4 regions of the Carnobacterium gallinarum DSM 4847 genome follow, and region 4 is predicted to be linked to each of the others. Evidence: predicted binding sites of a transcription regulator. Region 4 holds the regulator's gene; each other region holds the start of a gene.
The links. The regulator CtsR, encoded in region 4, represses protease genes until heat stress. The targets are predictions, from matches to a motif close to TTGGTCAAAAAAGGTCAAANA.
Positions count from the first base shown of each region.

Region 1: the regulator CtsR is predicted to act here: its motif matches at 2,490-2,510, upstream of clpP (ATP-dependent Clp endopeptidase proteolytic subunit ClpP).
Region 2: the regulator CtsR is predicted to act here: its motif matches at 2,203-2,223, upstream of clpB (ATP-dependent chaperone ClpB).
Region 3: the regulator CtsR is predicted to act here: its motif matches at 2,747-2,767, upstream of BR43_RS01745 (ATP-dependent Clp protease ATP-binding subunit).

Region 1 is NZ_JQLU01000005.1:2,234,527-2,238,744, reverse strand. Features, by position in the region: gene rpoN (RNA polymerase factor sigma-54) at 1-947, opposite strand, end outside; gene BR43_RS15150 (DUF3862 domain-containing protein) at 1,296-1,997, shown strand; tRNA gene BR43_RS15145 (tRNA-Arg) at 2,215-2,286, opposite strand; gene clpP (ATP-dependent Clp endopeptidase proteolytic subunit ClpP) at 2,595-3,191, shown strand; gene BR43_RS15135 (thioredoxin domain-containing protein) at 3,320-3,850, shown strand; gene namA (NADPH dehydrogenase NamA) at 3,910-4,218, opposite strand, start outside.
Region 2 is NZ_JQLU01000004.1:178,107-182,324, reverse strand. Features, by position in the region: gene clpB (ATP-dependent chaperone ClpB) at 1-2,160, opposite strand, end outside; gene BR43_RS03580 (YitT family protein) at 2,323-3,198, opposite strand; gene BR43_RS03575 (nuclease-related domain-containing protein) at 3,618-4,218, opposite strand, start outside.
Region 3 is NZ_JQLU01000003.1:161,526-165,743, reverse strand. Features, by position in the region: gene BR43_RS01750 (TrkH family potassium uptake protein) at 1-352, shown strand, start outside; gene BR43_RS01745 (ATP-dependent Clp protease ATP-binding subunit) at 409-2,661, opposite strand; gene BR43_RS01740 (hypothetical protein) at 3,379-3,570, shown strand; gene BR43_RS01735 (phosphocarrier protein HPr) at 3,749-4,015, shown strand; gene ptsP (phosphoenolpyruvate--protein phosphotransferase) at 4,015-4,218, shown strand, end outside.
Region 4 is NZ_JQLU01000005.1:656,156-660,373, reverse strand. Features, by position in the region: rRNA gene rrf (5S ribosomal RNA) at 34-149, shown strand; tRNA gene BR43_RS08005 (tRNA-Val) at 187-262, shown strand; tRNA gene BR43_RS08000 (tRNA-Lys) at 264-336, shown strand; tRNA gene BR43_RS07995 (tRNA-Leu) at 378-462, shown strand; tRNA gene BR43_RS07990 (tRNA-Thr) at 475-550, shown strand; tRNA gene BR43_RS07985 (tRNA-Gly) at 583-654, shown strand; tRNA gene BR43_RS07980 (tRNA-Leu) at 710-798, shown strand; tRNA gene BR43_RS07975 (tRNA-Arg) at 803-876, shown strand; tRNA gene BR43_RS07970 (tRNA-Pro) at 915-988, shown strand; gene BR43_RS07965 (CtsR family transcriptional regulator) at 1,194-1,655, shown strand; gene BR43_RS07960 (ATP-dependent Clp protease ATP-binding subunit) at 1,678-4,182, shown strand.

The DNA of each region.
Region 1 (4,218 bases), 1.6 Mb from region 4:
ATTGCCGTTCCAACTTTGACAATCGTTTCCCCACGTTGAGCAATGCTACGTTTAATCCACTCATATTCATTGAATTTTTCCTTCATAAAACGTGTAACATCTTTCTCTTTAAATTGAGACATTTCTTGATAGTACTCTTTTTGGAAATGAACAACAGGCAATCCTGTTTTTGCCGATAACACCTTAATCACATCTCCATCTATTCTAACCACTAAGTCCGGACGAATATACTGTTCTCTAGAACCATCATAAACAGCTCCTGGACGTGGCGTTAACGTTTGCACATAATCAAATATTTCTTGAATTTCTTCTAATGAAATATCAAAGTTTTTTGTAATCTCTTTCCATTTACGATTAGCAAAATTCTCGAACTCTTCTTCTATAATTACATAAGCCATATTAGGGGCATCATCATCTCGTTCAATTTGAAGCATTAAGCATTCTTGTAAATTTCTAGCTCCTACACCTGGTGGATCTAGTTGTTGTAATAATGTCAGGGCATCTAACATCTGGATATCTTCTGCTCCCACAACCTTAGCAGCTTCTTCTAAATCAATTTTTAAATAGCCGTTATCATCTATGTTTTCTGTTAATAGCAAAACCAACTCTCTTAAATAAGTATCACGCATAGTTAAATGAATCTGTTCCAATAAAAATTCAAATAACGAAGTACTTGTATCTGGGACTTGATTTAAATAATTAACGTCCTCATGATTGCCACTATTTTGATAATTTGTTTTTTGAATTGGGTAAAGTGAAGATTCGCCAGCAAAATCTCTTTCAACTGTAACTTCAATTAAAGGATTTTCTAAAGCTTTTTGCTCTAAAAAATTAGCCAGTTCTTCTGCATTATATTGAAGCATTTGAATAGATTGTTGTAATTGTTGGGTCATGGCCATTTTTTGAACTTGTTTTTGTTGTTGACTAAATTTTTGTTCAAAATTCATAAGACTCTCTCCCTCTTTCCTTACTTTTATAGCTTTATCATACCATATTTTTCTGGGGAATAGAAATTTACGAAAACGCTTAAAAAGAAATCAACTTGTTTTTATATTAAAAATGAGTTTAATTTAACTAGTTATCTTTCGTTTCATATTGTATCCAATTACTCTTGATGGTAAAATGATACGTATAAGTATAAAATAACATTACTTTTAATTCTACGTAACGCTATAGTTGGCTAACCAAAGCAATTATTCTATAACTAAATTCTATAAATTATAGCGATTACTTGTTAAATAGTGTATTAGATATTTATATTAGTTTCAAACTATAATAAAAAGGGAGATGTCAAAATGGCGAAAAAAGATACAACTCAGAAAAAATCAATTTTAAAGAAATGGTGGTTTTGGTTAATTATCATTTTCGTAGTTGGAGGTATCGGAGCAAACCTTGGTGGTAATGGTGACTCTGCAACTACTAGCAAAAAAACTACAGAAACTAAGAAAAAAGAAGATACTAAAGAAGATACTAAAAAAGAAGAACCTAAAAAAGATACTGACACAACTCTTAAAACTAAATTCGATACAATTACTTTAGGTGACATCTTAAACAGCGGTGAAGGTGGATCATCCTATGATTCAGTTGTAGCTGAATTCGGCAAACCTATGACAACTTCTGATTATCAACTTCAAGGTGTCACAACAAAAATGGCTTCTTGGGCTGGTTTAAAAGGTGGAGATATTATGACGTCACTAGTTGTTATGTTTTCTAATGATAAAGCAGTAAATAAAGCAATAACTGGTTTAAAAGTTCCAAAACATGAAAAAGTAACACTAGAACAATTCAACGCTGTTCCAACAGATAGTACGTTTACCTACGATGCAGCAATCGCACAATTTGGCGAAGCAGATTCTTACTCAACATCACTTGTTAATGGTTCTACAACGACCTTAGTTAGTTGGTCAAAAAATACAAGCGGTAGTATTGGTAGTAATTTCAACATGGCCTTCACTGATGGAGTAGCTATTTCAAAAGCAAATATTGGTTTAGAATAACAATTGATTTTCTTTATAATTATTTAATACTGGTGAGTATATTGCTTGCCAGTATTTTTTATTTACTTAATTCTATTCTCTAATCCTAAACTAAATAAAATCAAAAACTATCTAATTAATTTAACGAAAAAAAACACTATCTGTTTTTATAGGAAAAACAGATAGTGCGCCACTATTATTTTGAGAATGTCAGTCTATTTATACATTCTTATAAAAATGTCGCCTGGGGGAATCGAACCCTCATCTCAAGAACCGGAATCTTACGTGATATCCATTACACTAAGGCGACTAAAAACTCAACTATTCTAGTTTATCTGAATTTATCTGAAAAGACAAGCAGAAATTCAAAAGGTTTATAAAAATACAAAAGTTTTTACTTGTCAAATTTACTACCTACCTTCTTAATTTAAGTAAATAATTTAGGTATCATACTTTTCCATAGCTACTATTTTTTTCAGCTCCCCCTCAAAAAAATATTTTTCTAAGCAAAAAAAATTGACCTTTATTGACCATTGGAGTAAAATACAATGTAGTAACAAGTAACTATTCTATGTTACAATAAATTCAACACGAACCTTATGAAGGAGGAAATAATATATGAACTTAATACCTACAGTCATTGAACAATCATCAAGAGGAGAGCGTGCGTATGATATTTACTCTCGTCTATTAAAAGATCGAATCATCATGTTAAGTGGTCCAGTTGACGATAATTTGGCTAATGCGGTTATTGCCCAACTACTTTTCTTAGATGCTCAAGATTCTGAAAAAGATATCTACATTTATATTAACTCACCAGGCGGTAGTGTCACTGCTGGATTGGCTATCTATGACACAATGAACTTCATTAAAGCTGACGTTCAAACAATTGCTATGGGACTTGCAGCATCAATGGGAAGTTTCCTATTAACAGCTGGTACAAAAGGCAAACGTTTTGCATTACCAAATGCTGAAATTATGATTCACCAACCATCAGGTGGTGCCCAAGGACAAGCAACTGAAATTGAAATTACTGCTCGTCATATCTTAAAAACTCGCGATCGTTTAAACAAGATTTTATCTGAACAAACTGGACAACCAATTGAAGTCATCGCTAAAGATACTGACCGTGATAACTTTATGAGTGCTGAAGAAGCTAAAGCATACGGCCTAATCGATGAAATCATGGTAAACAGTTCATCATTATCAAAATAAACCGTACTAAAACTAGAAAAGTCGAAAATTTGACTTCTCTAGTTTTTTTAATCATTAAGCAAAAAGCTGCTTTATTTTGGTGATTCGCGTTATAATAAAACCAGTGATTCTTAAGGAGGATTTTATTTATGGATATTAGTAAAATTGATGCAACAAAAGTTGGAACAGATTTTGGGTTCAAAATAGGAAATGAAGATGCACCTGTTAAAGTAATTGAATTTATTAATCTAAGTTGCCCTTTTTGTAAAATGTGGCATGATTTATCAACTGAGACATTAGATCATTACGTTGCTGCTGGGAAAATTCAACGTATTATCAAACATTTTGATAAAGAAAAACCTTCTCTGCAAAAAGGAAATGTTGCACATCATCATCTAGATTATTCTAATCCAGAAAAAGCTCTTGAAAATATGAACTTTTTATTCCAACATCAAAGTGCTTGGAAGGAATTAACCAATGAAGAAGTAGCCGAATACATTGAAAAAACAGTAGACTTAAAAAATCAACCGAATCAAGAACAGATTAATGGAATAATTGCTGAGGCTGAAGCATCGGGGATTTTCTTTGTCCCAACAGTAATTATTGGCAAACATATTTTTGATGAGCATATTACACCTGAAGAATTAGTTACTATTCTTGATAGTGAGTTGGCACATTAATACTTAAAAATACTCTACTAACTGGGAATACTTATCCAGCTAGTAGAGTATTTTTATTTTCACCAGCCTCTTTGATAAGCTACTGGCGCATCTAATTGCTCTAAATCATTTAATTCAATTGCCGCATCCCTTACCCAATATGGATTTCTCAGCAATTCACGCCCTAAAAATACTAAGTCTGCTCGATTATTTTCAAGTATTTCTTCTGCTTGATTAGCCGTTGTAATTAAACCAACTGCTCCAGTAGCAATACCAACTGAATTCCGAATTTTATCTGCATAAGGCACTTGATAACCAGGAAAAACAGCTGGTGGTTGAACTGGAATTAATCCACCTGTTGAGACATCAATAACATCTACACCAGCATC
Region 2 (4,218 bases), on a different contig from region 4:
TAAGACTGTATTTTTAAAGTCAACTACCCGTCCTTTAGAATCCGTTAAACGACCATCATCTAACACTTGTAAGAGAATGTTAAAGACATCTGGATGTGCTTTTTCAATCTCATCTAACAAAACGATTGTATATGGGCTACGACGAACCGCTTCTGTTAATTGACCGCCTTCTTCATATCCAACATAACCAGGAGGCGCACCAACTAAACGAGAAACACTGTGTTTTTCCATATACTCACTCATATCAATTCGCACCATATGCTCTTCAGAATCAAATAAATTCTCAGCTAGAGCTTTGGCTAATTCTGTTTTCCCAACCCCAGTTGGACCTAGGAATAAGAATGAACCAAGAGGACGAGATGGATCTTGTAAGCCAGCACGCGCACGAATAACAGCATCGGTTACGCTGTCTACTGCTTCTTCTTGTCCAATGACACGTTGATGCAACGTATCGCCAAGTTTTAGTAGTTTTTCACGATCACCTTCGACTAATTTGCTTACAGGAATACCAGTCATTCTTCCAATTACAGTAGCAATTTCATTATCGGTTACTGCTTCTTGAACAAGACGATCGTCTCCTTGAATTTTCGCTTCATTTTCAGCTTCTAATTCTTCAATTTCTTTTTCTAAAGCTGGAATTTGACCATGGCGCAAGACTGCAGCACGTTCTAAGTCATAGTTGCTTTCCGCATCTTCCAATTCACGACGCGCTTGTTCGATTTCTGCACGTTTGTCGCGGATTTTAGAGACTTCTTCTTTTTCAGTTTCCCATTTCATTTTCAATTGATTGGCTTGTTCTCTCAATTCAGAAAGTTCTTCTTGGATAAGACTTAGACGTTTTTTGCTAGCGTCATCGTTTTCTTTTTTCAAGGCCGCTTCTTCAATCTCTAACTGCATTAAACGGCGTGTTACTTGGTCTAATTCAGTTGGCATTGAATTCATTTCCACTCGAATAGTGGCACAGGCTTCATCAATTAAATCAATCGCTTTATCTGGCAAATAGCGATCTGTGATATAACGATTCGATAAAGTCGCCGCAGCAACTAAAGCATTGTCATGAATATTCACACTGTGGTGAATCTCAAAGCGTTCTTTTAATCCACGTAAAATACTAATTGTATCTTCAACCGTTGGCTCATTCACAACGACTCTTTGGAAACGACGTTCTAACGCTTTGTCTTTTTCCATATATTGACGATATTCATCTAACGTTGTGGCACCAATACAGTGTAGCTCACCACGAGCCAGCATTGGTTTTAATAGATTTCCGGCATCCATACTACCTTCAGTTTTTCCAGCACCAACAATCGTATGAATCTCATCAATAAAGAGAATAATTCGTCCATCACTTTTCTTAACTTCTTTTAAGACTGCTTTTAGACGCTCTTCAAATTCCCCACGGAACTTCGCACCTGCAATTAAGGCACCCATATCCAATGAGAAAATTGTTTTATCTTTTAAGTTTTCTGGAACGTCTTTACGGACGATTCGTTGTGCTAATCCTTCAATAATCGCTGTTTTACCAACACCTGGTTCACCGATTAATACTGGATTATTTTTTGTTTTACGTGAAAGAATCCGAATCACATCGCGGATTTCTTCATCTCGTCCAATAACTGGATCTTGTTTGCCGCTTTTAACAGCTTGGATTAAATCTGTTCCATATTTTTCTAATGCTTGATATTGTTCTTCTTGATTTTGTGATGTCACTCGATCTCCTCCTCGCATTTGTTCAATTAATTCTTTTAAGGCTTTTTCAGTAATGCCTTGTTCTTTTAAATAGTTGGTCAAACTGTAATTTTTTAGTTTCATTAAGCCTAAGACAACTGTTTCTGTTGCCATATACTCATCTTTGAAGCTTTCTCTAATCTTATCCGCTTCTAATAATAAGTTATATAAATTTTGGCTCATGCCTTGACCATATTGGACATTCCCGCCTTCAACGGAAGGATAGCGGTCTAACTCTTGATCGATTTTACTTTCAAAGGCAGCGATATCTAAGCCTACTTCTTGATATAGCCCTCTAGCAAAATGATCTGGAGTTAAAAATATTTTCCATAAATGTACAATATCGATGTCTTGATTATGTCGTGTGACAGCAATTTGCTGTGCATCACCTAAGGCTTGTTGCATTGTTGTAGTTAATTTTTCTAATTCCATTTGGTTTCCCTCCCTATTGCTTTCTGAGTCTATTATACGACATTGGTCAGTAAAGGTCAAACTTTTTTTATGCCTTTTTTAAATTCTTTTTTCACTGCTAAGACTAACAAAAAAAGCCCGTTAGTACAACTTTTAAGGTACTAATGAGCTTGTTTTTTTTAATTAAATTTGTCTGAAATTTCCAACTAAGGCGGTTGTTTGCTGTACATTGACAAAAGCTTTCGGATCCGCTTCTTTGACTATTGTTTCTAGATGAAGCAATTCGTACTTCGATACAACCGTAATAAACATTTTCACAGGTTCGTTGGTGTATAATCCGTAACCACGATCAATGACCGTCACACCATGAATGTAGCATTCTTTCAATTTCGCTTCTACAAGTCCGCCTTTTTTAGTGATGATCGTCACCGTCACTTTTTGCTGACGTGTATGGAAGAAATCCACCATATGACAATTGACATAGATTGCAATAATACTATATAAAGCTAGCTCCCAGCCGAATAAAAAGCCGGCAACGACTAAAATCATGCCATTTACGAAGAAATTTAATTGACCAATTTTACGCCCGGTTGCCATTTGAACAACTATCGCAATAATATCCACGCCACCCGTTGAAAGACCATATTTCAAGCAAATCCCCACACCTATCCCACATAAACCTCCGCCAAAAATTGCGGCAACTAATGGATTCGTGGTTATAACGGTTATCGGAATGACATGCAAGAAAAAAGCCGAAGATAAAACCGAAACTAGACTATAAATCGTAAAGCTACGACCTAATTTTTTCCATGAAAGGAAAATCAATGGCAAATTCAAGACCAAAATTAGGATAGACATGGATACATTATAATGAAGAAATTCTTGTAAGATTTTTGCTAATAATTGCGCTAAACCTGTAATTCCACTTGAGTAAACTTTTGCTGGTACTAGAAAAAAGTTAATTCCAATACTGGCAATCATGCCGTATAAAATAGCTGCTCCTAAACGATGATAGATATCTGCTTTAAAATCAGGTTTTGTTTCTTCTTGTTTATACATGAGACACTCGCCTTTTCAAATTTTAGAACTTCTAAATTTTTTATTTTAGTTAAAATCAATGAATTCTCTACAAAAAAATTATAACACTTCGACAGAATAACTCCATATTTATGATTTCATTCTAATAAACTTATAGTTTGTTTATTATCGAATTATAAAGAAATTAAAAAAAGACAATCTAAATTAAATTAGACTGTCTAATAGCTACATTTCTTTTTCTAAAACATGAAAGTCATGTTCCGAAATTTGTAGCCCTACTAGCGCTTATCTTCAATCCATTCTAGATTAGCTAAACTTTAAAAAAAGAAAGGTTCAGCCTAAAAAGAAAGTACGATTAACTATTAGATGGAGCAAATACATTTAGTTTACCATAATTTTATTATGGTAAACTAAATCCAGATTAAATCTTTTTCTCTTAGTTAAAATTCATCATTTAATTGAATAATTTTTTTAACTATCTCATCATTTAAGACTGTTACATTCCGGACTTTTTCTTCTTTTTTATTTAGATCAATCAAATCAACTAAGCTTAGATACATTTGCTGGTTTATTTTTTCCACTTTAGAATCCATTAGTCTAACCAACATATCAATACGTACAACTTGCAATAAATCATTCTCATTTTTGATATCTATATGATCATTAGCAATGACAATAATCGAGTGAATAGGTACCCTTTCACATCTATTTTCCTTTAAAAAATTTTTAACAACTTTTTCATGGAAATTATGCTGATTCAAAATTTCAGTATCTCTAGCTTGAGTTCCATTGCCATATATTCTTTCTACTCGGCCATCTTTCATAAAGTGAATCTTGGCTTGTTTGTTTACTGTATCACTAATATTCTTTACTTCTATTATGAAAATACCTGCTCTGGATACAGCCAAAAAATCAATATCTGCTTGTTCATTACAACATGCAATTCCAATATTTCTAAAATAGTGATAGTTATATATTTCTTTTAATTTTCTTAAAGCATGCTCAACTTTTTCTTCTCCTTTTTGTCCATAGACAAAGGAA
Region 3 (4,218 bases), on a different contig from region 4:
AAGTCGTGAAAATATCAATATTTTTGGTCGCCGTATTCATAATGACGATATAAAGAAATCAATTGTCGTCTTAAATTTATCCATTGCTTTATGTTTTTTCAGCGTATTAGTCTTAAGTGTCACGGAAAAACATAGTTTGATTTCGATTGTTCTAGAAGTTGCTTCGGCATTTGGAACAACAGGTTTATCCCTAGGAATTACTCCTAGTTTATCAATTTTTGGCAAAATTATGATTATGCTTTTAATGTTTATTGGTCGGGTAGGGATGTTATATATGCTGATGCTACTTGTACCAAAAGAAAAAGAGGATTTAAATTATTTATACCCAACAGAAAAAATTATTACAGGATAATAAGTGCAAATAAAAAGAACAAATCCCTAGATAACTTTGGGGATTTGTTCTTTTAGTTATTCTTCGTCAGCTGTTTTAGTTAAAACGACTTCAGAAGTAGGTGCATCTATCTCTTTTGCTAAAACTTTGATTTCATTGGCATCATCCAATGTTGCAGTTAAAATCTTAATCTCTGGATGGTCAAGATAGAAGTCAGCAATCTTGTCTTCTATTTGTTCTTGAATCACTCGACGTAAAGGTCTAGCTCCCATCTTAGGATCATACCCAAGTTCAACTAATTTTTCTTTTGCACTTTGATCCACATCAATTGAAATCCCTTGATCGACTAACATTGTATTCACATCTTGTAACATTAAATCAACGATTTCAATTAAATGAACTTTATCTAATTGATTGAATTCAACAATCGCATCAAAACGATTAATAAATTCAGGCTTGAAAAAGTCTGTTAGTTGGTTGAGCACGGAACTTTGTTTAGAACTATTTGTAGCAGCAAAACCAACGTTAGCCTCAACATTTCCAGTACCCGCATTACTAGTCATAATAATAATCGTATCTTTGAAACTAACTGTACGTCCTTGAGCATCTGTTAGGCGTCCATCATCTAAAATCTGTAAGAACATATGCATTACATCTGGATGAGCTTTTTCAATTTCATCTAATAAAAGAATGCTATACGGATTTCGACGGACTTTCTCTGTTAACTGTCCAGCTTCATCATAGCCAACATAACCAGGAGGGGAACCAATTAATTTAGCAACACTGTGTTTTTCCATATACTCACTCATATCAAATCGAATAATAGAATCCTCAGTTCCAAATAATTCAACTGCTAGTTGTTTCGCTAATTCAGTTTTTCCAACACCGGTTGGTCCAACAAATAAGAAGGATCCAATTGGACGATTCTTTTTATTTAGTCCAATTCGATTACGACGAATAGCTTTAGAAACTTTTTCAATGGCTTCATTTTGTCCAATCACATGTTTCATTAGATCATCAGCAATATTACGCAGTTGAGTTTGTTCTTTTTCTTTAATATCCCCAACTGGAATATTGGTTTTCATCTCAATGATTTGTTCCATATCTTTTTCAGTAACGATTGGTTTTTCTGTTTCAGGTTGTTGCTGATCGCGCATAGCAGCTAGTTTAGTTGCTTGGTCTCGATAAAAAGCTGCTTTTTCATAGTCTTCTTGCTGAAGAGCGGCTTGTTTTTGAGCAGCAGCTTCGGCTAGTTTGTCTTCAATAATTTTAGGATCAACTGTTTGAATCGTCAAATTTTTCTTAGAACCAGATTCGTCAAGTAGATCAATTGCCTTATCTGGCAAGAAACGATCCTGAATGTACCGACTAGATAGAGTTACAGCACTTTTAATGGCTTCATCTGTATAGCTAACTTGGTGATAATCTTCATATTTTTTTTGAATTCCTTTAAGAATAGTAATCGTTTCTTCTTGAGTAGGTTCATCAACTCGAACAGGTTGCATCCGACGTTCTAAGGCTGCATCTTTTTCAATAGTACGGTACTCTTTAAGAGTGGTTGCACCAACCATTTGCAATTCTCCACGAGCTAAGGCAGGTTTTAACATATTGCCTGCATCCATACTACCCTCAGCACTACCAGCACCTACGATTTCATGAACTTCATCAACAAAGAGGATGATTTGAGGATTCTTTTTCAATTCGGCCATTAATTGTTGCATACGTTCTTCAAATTGACCACGAATTCCAGTACCTTGAACTAGGCTAGCAACATCTAAACGAATTACTTCTTTATCCATTAGTTTTTGAGGAACATTGCCTTCAATAATTTTTTGAGCTAATCCTTCAACGACAGCAGTTTTACCAACTCCCGGTTCTCCAATTAGAACAGGATTATTTTTAGTTCGGCGATTTAGTATTTCAATCACACGTTGAATTTCATGATCGCGTCCAATAACTGGATCGATACTTCCTTGTTTGGCTAAATCAGTTAAGTTGGTACCATATTCTCCCAATAAGCCGCCTTGACTACCATTTGGTCGTCGACCTCCACCATTTCCACCACCAGTTTGAGTTGGAGGTAAATTTTGTGAATGTGGCTGACCTTGAGCGGGTTGATTCCCTTGCAATGATTTAAATAAATCATCTAAACCACCAAGTCCAAAAGGATCTGGCGAACTAGGGCGGTTCATTTTTAAATCGCCACGTTCTTTAGCAGCTTTTAATTCTTGATAGCAATTTTGGCACAAATCAATTTGTCCTCGTTGGCCGTTCATACTTGTATATAAATGAATTGTTGCATCGTATTGATTACAGTTTTGACATAACATAAAAGTCACAACCTTTCGATAATAGTGTTTGTTTTTAGTTTTAAGCAAAGAACAGAAAAAGGCACAACAAGTTTACTGAATAAAAAGGCTGACCTTTACTGACCTTGATGAATATCATTATACACTGACCTTTATTGACTTTCAAGTTCTTTGCTTAGATTTATTGATTTTTAGTGTATTTAAAAATGAACATTGTGAGAATCTGTCGACCTACGATAGTGTAAAAAAGTGGGGAGATCGACAGATTTGCCCTAGCCCATGCTAATACTGGTTTCTTGATGATAATTTGGTGAAGTTATGTTAAAATGAAAACAAAGAAATCTAAAAAAACACGAGGTCGACAGAGTAGCCTTTCTAACCCCTTGATACTACAGGGTTAATTGGGGTACCTGTTTTTAATCTAAAATAGTGAAATGTAAATCACTATAAGAGCTACACTTTAGCGTCTACCTATTCCGTTTTTAATCTAAAATAGTGAAATGTAAATAGTCTTCAATTAGGAAAATTCTAGTTTCTACTATATTATATAACCAAGCTGAAACCATCATTATTAAATAATAATGAGTAAATTGGATGATTCGTATTCTCTGATTTGTAGTATAATAAATTTGTGATTAACAGAGTTTAAGCGTATATTGGAAGAGTTAGTTCACAAGAAAATCCTAAGTATTTTTCTCTTGATGAAGAATGTAAAATAACTAGAAAGAAGGGAATTTAATGTCATCTGAAGAAATGCAAAATCAAGTGGATGAACTGGTTGCCGGCAGTATTTCAGAACTGTTAGTTAAAAAGGAAGATTTCATGATATTTAGAACAATTTGGCTAAGTCATCCGCAAAAAAATCAAATTGTTGGAGAAGCAAAACTTCGTGGTGAAACCATTTATCGTCTGGTTCCGACTGAAAATTAAAAGTTCGGTAAAGAAAAGCAGAAAATAGTTGTAGAATGATGTAAAAAATGGTAATCTTTAAAGATGAAAGGGTTATTTTTGAATAATCACTTATTAGAAGGCGATTTTTCGACTTTTAATTGTGTTTTTAATTGTAACTCTAAAATAAAATATATATTTTGAAGGAGACTTAATTATTATGGAAAAACGCGAATTTCATGTAGTAGCAGATACAGGGATCCATGCACGCCCAGCTACATTATTAGTGCAAACAGCAAGCAAATTTAACTCAGATATCAATTTAGAATACAAAGGTAAATCTGTAAACTTAAAATCTATCATGGGAGTTATGTCATTAGGCGTTGGCCAAGGTGCTGATGTTGTCATTACTGCTGAAGGTGCTGACGAAGCTGATGCTATCGCTGGAATCGTAGAAACAATGAAGAAAGAAGGCTTAGCTGAATAATGGTTGAAATGTTAAAGGGGATTGCAGCAAGTGATGGCGTAGCTATTGCTAAAGTTTATATGCTAATTGAACCCGATTTATCATTCAACAAAATTACAGTTGAGGACTCTGCTTCAGAAAATGAACGTCTTGCAAAAGCATTAGATAAAGCAAAACAAGAACTTGAATTGATCCGTAAAAAAGCTGCTGAAAGCTTAGGTGAA
Region 4 (4,218 bases):
GAAGAGTCGCAACGTAAGTTGGCGGAAAAAAAGTGTGGTGGCGATAGCGAGAAGGATACACCTGTTCCCATGCCGAACACAGCAGTTAAGCTTTTCAGCGCCGAGAGTAGTTGGGGGTTTCCCCCTGTGAGGGTAGGACGTTGCCACGCGAGATTGATTCATTTATTTATAAAAACCATTTATTTTGGGGGTTTAGCTCAGCTGGGAGAGCATCTGCCTTACAAGCAGAGGGTCAGCGGTTCGAACCCGTTAACCCCCACCATGAGACATTAGCTCAGTTGGTAGAGCATCTGACTTTTAATCAGAGGGTCGCTGGTTCGAGCCCAGCATGTCTCATAACTATTCATTTTTAAAATGAGCAGTTAACTGCCATATTTGCGGGTGTGGCGGAATTGGCAGACGCACTAGATTTAGGATCTAGCGTCGCAAGACGTGGGGGTTCAAGTCCCTTCACCCGCACCATTAAAATTTTTAGCCGGCTTAGCTCAGTTGGTAGAGCATCTGATTTGTAATCAGAGGGTCGAGGGTTCAACTCCTTTAGCCGGCACCATTTTTTTAAAATAAATTAAACAAAATAACCATGCGAAAGTAGTTCAGTGGTAGAACATCACCTTGCCAAGGTGGGGGTCGCGGGTTCGAACCCCGTCTTTCGCTTACTAGAATATTTCTAGTTTGCCCAGATTTTTAAGAAATCTGATCCACATTCCATGCCGGGGTGGCGGAACTGGCAGACGCACAGGACTTAAAATCCTGCGGTGAGTGATCACCGTGCCGGTTCGATTCCGGCCCTCGGCACCATATAGCACCCATAGCTCAACTGGATAGAGTACTTGACTACGAATCAAGCGGTTAGAGGTTCGACTCCTCTTGGGTGCATAGCTTTAAATTTTCTAATTTAAAGTGATATTTTCAAACGGGAAGTAGCTCAGCTTGGTAGAGCACTTGGTTTGGGACCAAGGGGTCGCAGGTTCGAATCCTGTCTTCCCGATAAAATGAATAAACTGGAAAGCTTTAACTCAATATTGAGTTAAAGCTTTTTTATATATTAATGGTGAATGATCATTAGTTTGTAACAGCTTTTCATAAAAAATTGAAAGAAATAAGTAGACTTGCTTTTCAAATTAACAATTTTCTCGTATAATTAAAGTCAGTATTAGTCAAAACCTAATAAAAAATTTTAAAGGAGGAGACTCATGCAAAATCAAAATATGTCTGATATTATTGAAGATTACTTGAAGCAAGTTTTAAATGCTCATGAACAGATTGAAATTAGACGAAGTGAAATGGCGAATCAATTTAATTGTGTGCCATCTCAAATTAATTATGTAATTAATACTCGCTTTACTGTACAACAAGGCTATTTAGTTGAAAGTAAACGTGGTGGTGGCGGTTATATCAGAATTATTAAAGTAAAATTATTAGATAAGGCAGAAATGCTTGATACAATGATTCAAATTATTGGTGATAAAATTTCACAAAAAGATGCATATTCAATTGTTCAGCAGTTATATGGTGAGGATATGTTAACAAAGCGAGAGGCAACATTAATGCTCTCAGCAATGGAAAAACCAGTTTTATCTGTTACTGAAAAATTAGAAGACCATCTACGTGCCCAAATTTTAATAGCTTTTTTAAATAATCTAAGGTACGAATAAAACATAAAATGGAGGCAATATTATGGATGAACTATTCACTGAAAAAGCCAAAGTAGTCTTAATTTTAGCACAAGAAGAAGCAAAAAACTTTCGTCACCATTCCGTTGGTACCGAACATATTTTATTGGCTTTAGTGGTAGAACAAGAAGGTATGGCAGGAAAAACATTACGTCAATTTGCAGTTAATGAACAAGATGTTCGTGAAGAAATTGAACATTTTACTGGATATGGAACAATGAAAAATATACCAAAGAATGCATTATTGCCTTATTCACCAAGAGCAAAACAAGTGATTACTTTTGCAACAGACGAAGCCAGACGATTAGGCGCTCCTTTGGTTGGAACGGAACATTTATTATTAGGTTTGTTAAGAGAAGAGGAAATTCTTTCTTCTAAAATCTTAAGTAATTTAGATGTTAGTTTAAATAAAACACGCCAACTTCTATTGAAAAAAATTGGTGTATCAGATGTTAATAATACGAAAGGTGCAAGACGTGGTCGTCAGGCTCCTAAACAAGCGACTGGTGGCACGCCTACTTTAGATTCTTTAGCACGTGACTTAACAGCTTTAGCAAAAGAAGGAAAAATGGATCCAGTTGTGGGACGTCATAAAGAAGTTCATCGTTTAATTCAAGTATTAAGTCGTAGAACGAAAAATAATCCTGTTTTGGTTGGTGAACCTGGTGTAGGTAAAACAGCAATTGCGGAAGGATTAGCTCAGAAGATTGTTAATGGTGAAGTGCCTAAAGATATGGCTAAAAAACGTTTGATGATGCTAGATATGGGATCAATGGTTGCCGGTACCAAGTATCGTGGTGAGTTTGAAGATCGTATGAAAAAAGTCATTGAAGAAATTTATCAAGATGGACAGGTTATCTTATTTATTGATGAGCTGCATACCTTGATTGGGGCAGGTGGAGCAGAAGGGGCAATTGATGCGTCTAATATTCTAAAACCAGCCTTAGCTCGTGGTGAATTGCAAACAATTGGTGCAACAACATTAGATGAATACCAAAAATATATAGAAAAAGATGCTGCATTGGAAAGACGATTTGCTCCGATTTCTGTTGATGAACCTTCTCCTGAAGAAGCTGAAGAGATTTTGTTAGGTCTGCGTTCACGCTACGAAGATCACCATGGTGTGGAAATCACAGATGAAGCAATTTCTGCAGCTGTTAAATTTTCGACTCGTTATATTACATCTCGTCAGTTGCCAGATAAAGCGATTGATTTGATTGATGAGTCAGCAGCTAAAGTTCGTTTAGATGTTTCTGATAAACCGACGCCAGTCGCTGTGGCAGTTGCGGAATTGGATCAATTGGTAAATGAAAAAGAAGTAGCTATTCAAATGCAAGATTTTGAAAAGGCTGCGATGATTCGGACAAAAGAAATGCGTCAGAAGAAAAAAATCGAAACGTTAATTGCAAAAGAAGGCAAGCAGCAGTCTAGTACAAAATTGCAAGTAACTGAATCAGATGTTGCAGAAGTTGTTTCATTATGGACAGGAATTCCTGTTCAACAAATGGAACAAAAAGAAAGTGAACGATTGTTGAAATTAGAAAAAGTTTTACATGGTCGAGTTGTTGGACAAGAGGAAGCAGTTAGCGCTGTTTCTAGAGCGATGAGACGTGCAAGAAGTGGATTGAAAGATCCTAATCGCCCAATTGGTTCATTTATGTTCTTAGGACCAACTGGTGTCGGAAAAACTGAGTTAGCCAAAGCTTTAGCAGAAGCTATGTTTGGTAATGAAGAAGCTTTAATTCGCGTAGATATGTCTGAGTTTATGGAAAAATATAGTACAAGTCGTTTAATTGGTTCACCTCCTGGATATGTTGGATACGACGAAGGTGGTCAATTAACTGAGAAGATTCGTCAAAAACCTTATTCAGTTGTATTACTAGATGAAGTTGAAAAAGCCCATCCAGATGTCTTTAATATTTTATTGCAAGTTCTAGATGATGGTCATTTAACGGATGCTAAGGGACGTAAAGTTGACTTTAAGAACACAATTTTAATTATGACGTCTAATTTAGGTGCAACTGCTTTACGGGATGAAAAATCAGTAGGGTTTAGCACGAAGGATAAGAAGAAAGATCATAAAGCTATGGAAAAACGAATTCTTGAAGAATTAAAACTTGCTTTTAGACCTGAATTTATCAATAGAATTGATGAAACAATCGTTTTCCAAAGTCTTGAAAAAGATGAATTAAATGAGATTGTTAAATTGATGGCCAACGTGGTTATTAAACGTTTAGGCGATTTAGATATTCATGTAAAAATCACGCCAGCAGCAATTGAAGTGATTTCAAAAGCTGGATTTGATCCTGAATACGGTGCACGTCCATTACGCCGTGCTTTACAAAAAGAAATTGAAGACCGTTTAAGTGAAGAATTATTAAATGGAACTGTAAAAATTGGAGATCAAGTTACAATTGGCGCAGCTAAAGGAAAAATTCGGATTCAAGTGAAAGAAGAGAAAAAGAAGACTAAAACTACTACAAAAAATGAAACAGTTTCTGTAAAATAAAATTCGCTAACAGATTGACTAAGGTTAGACGCTTTC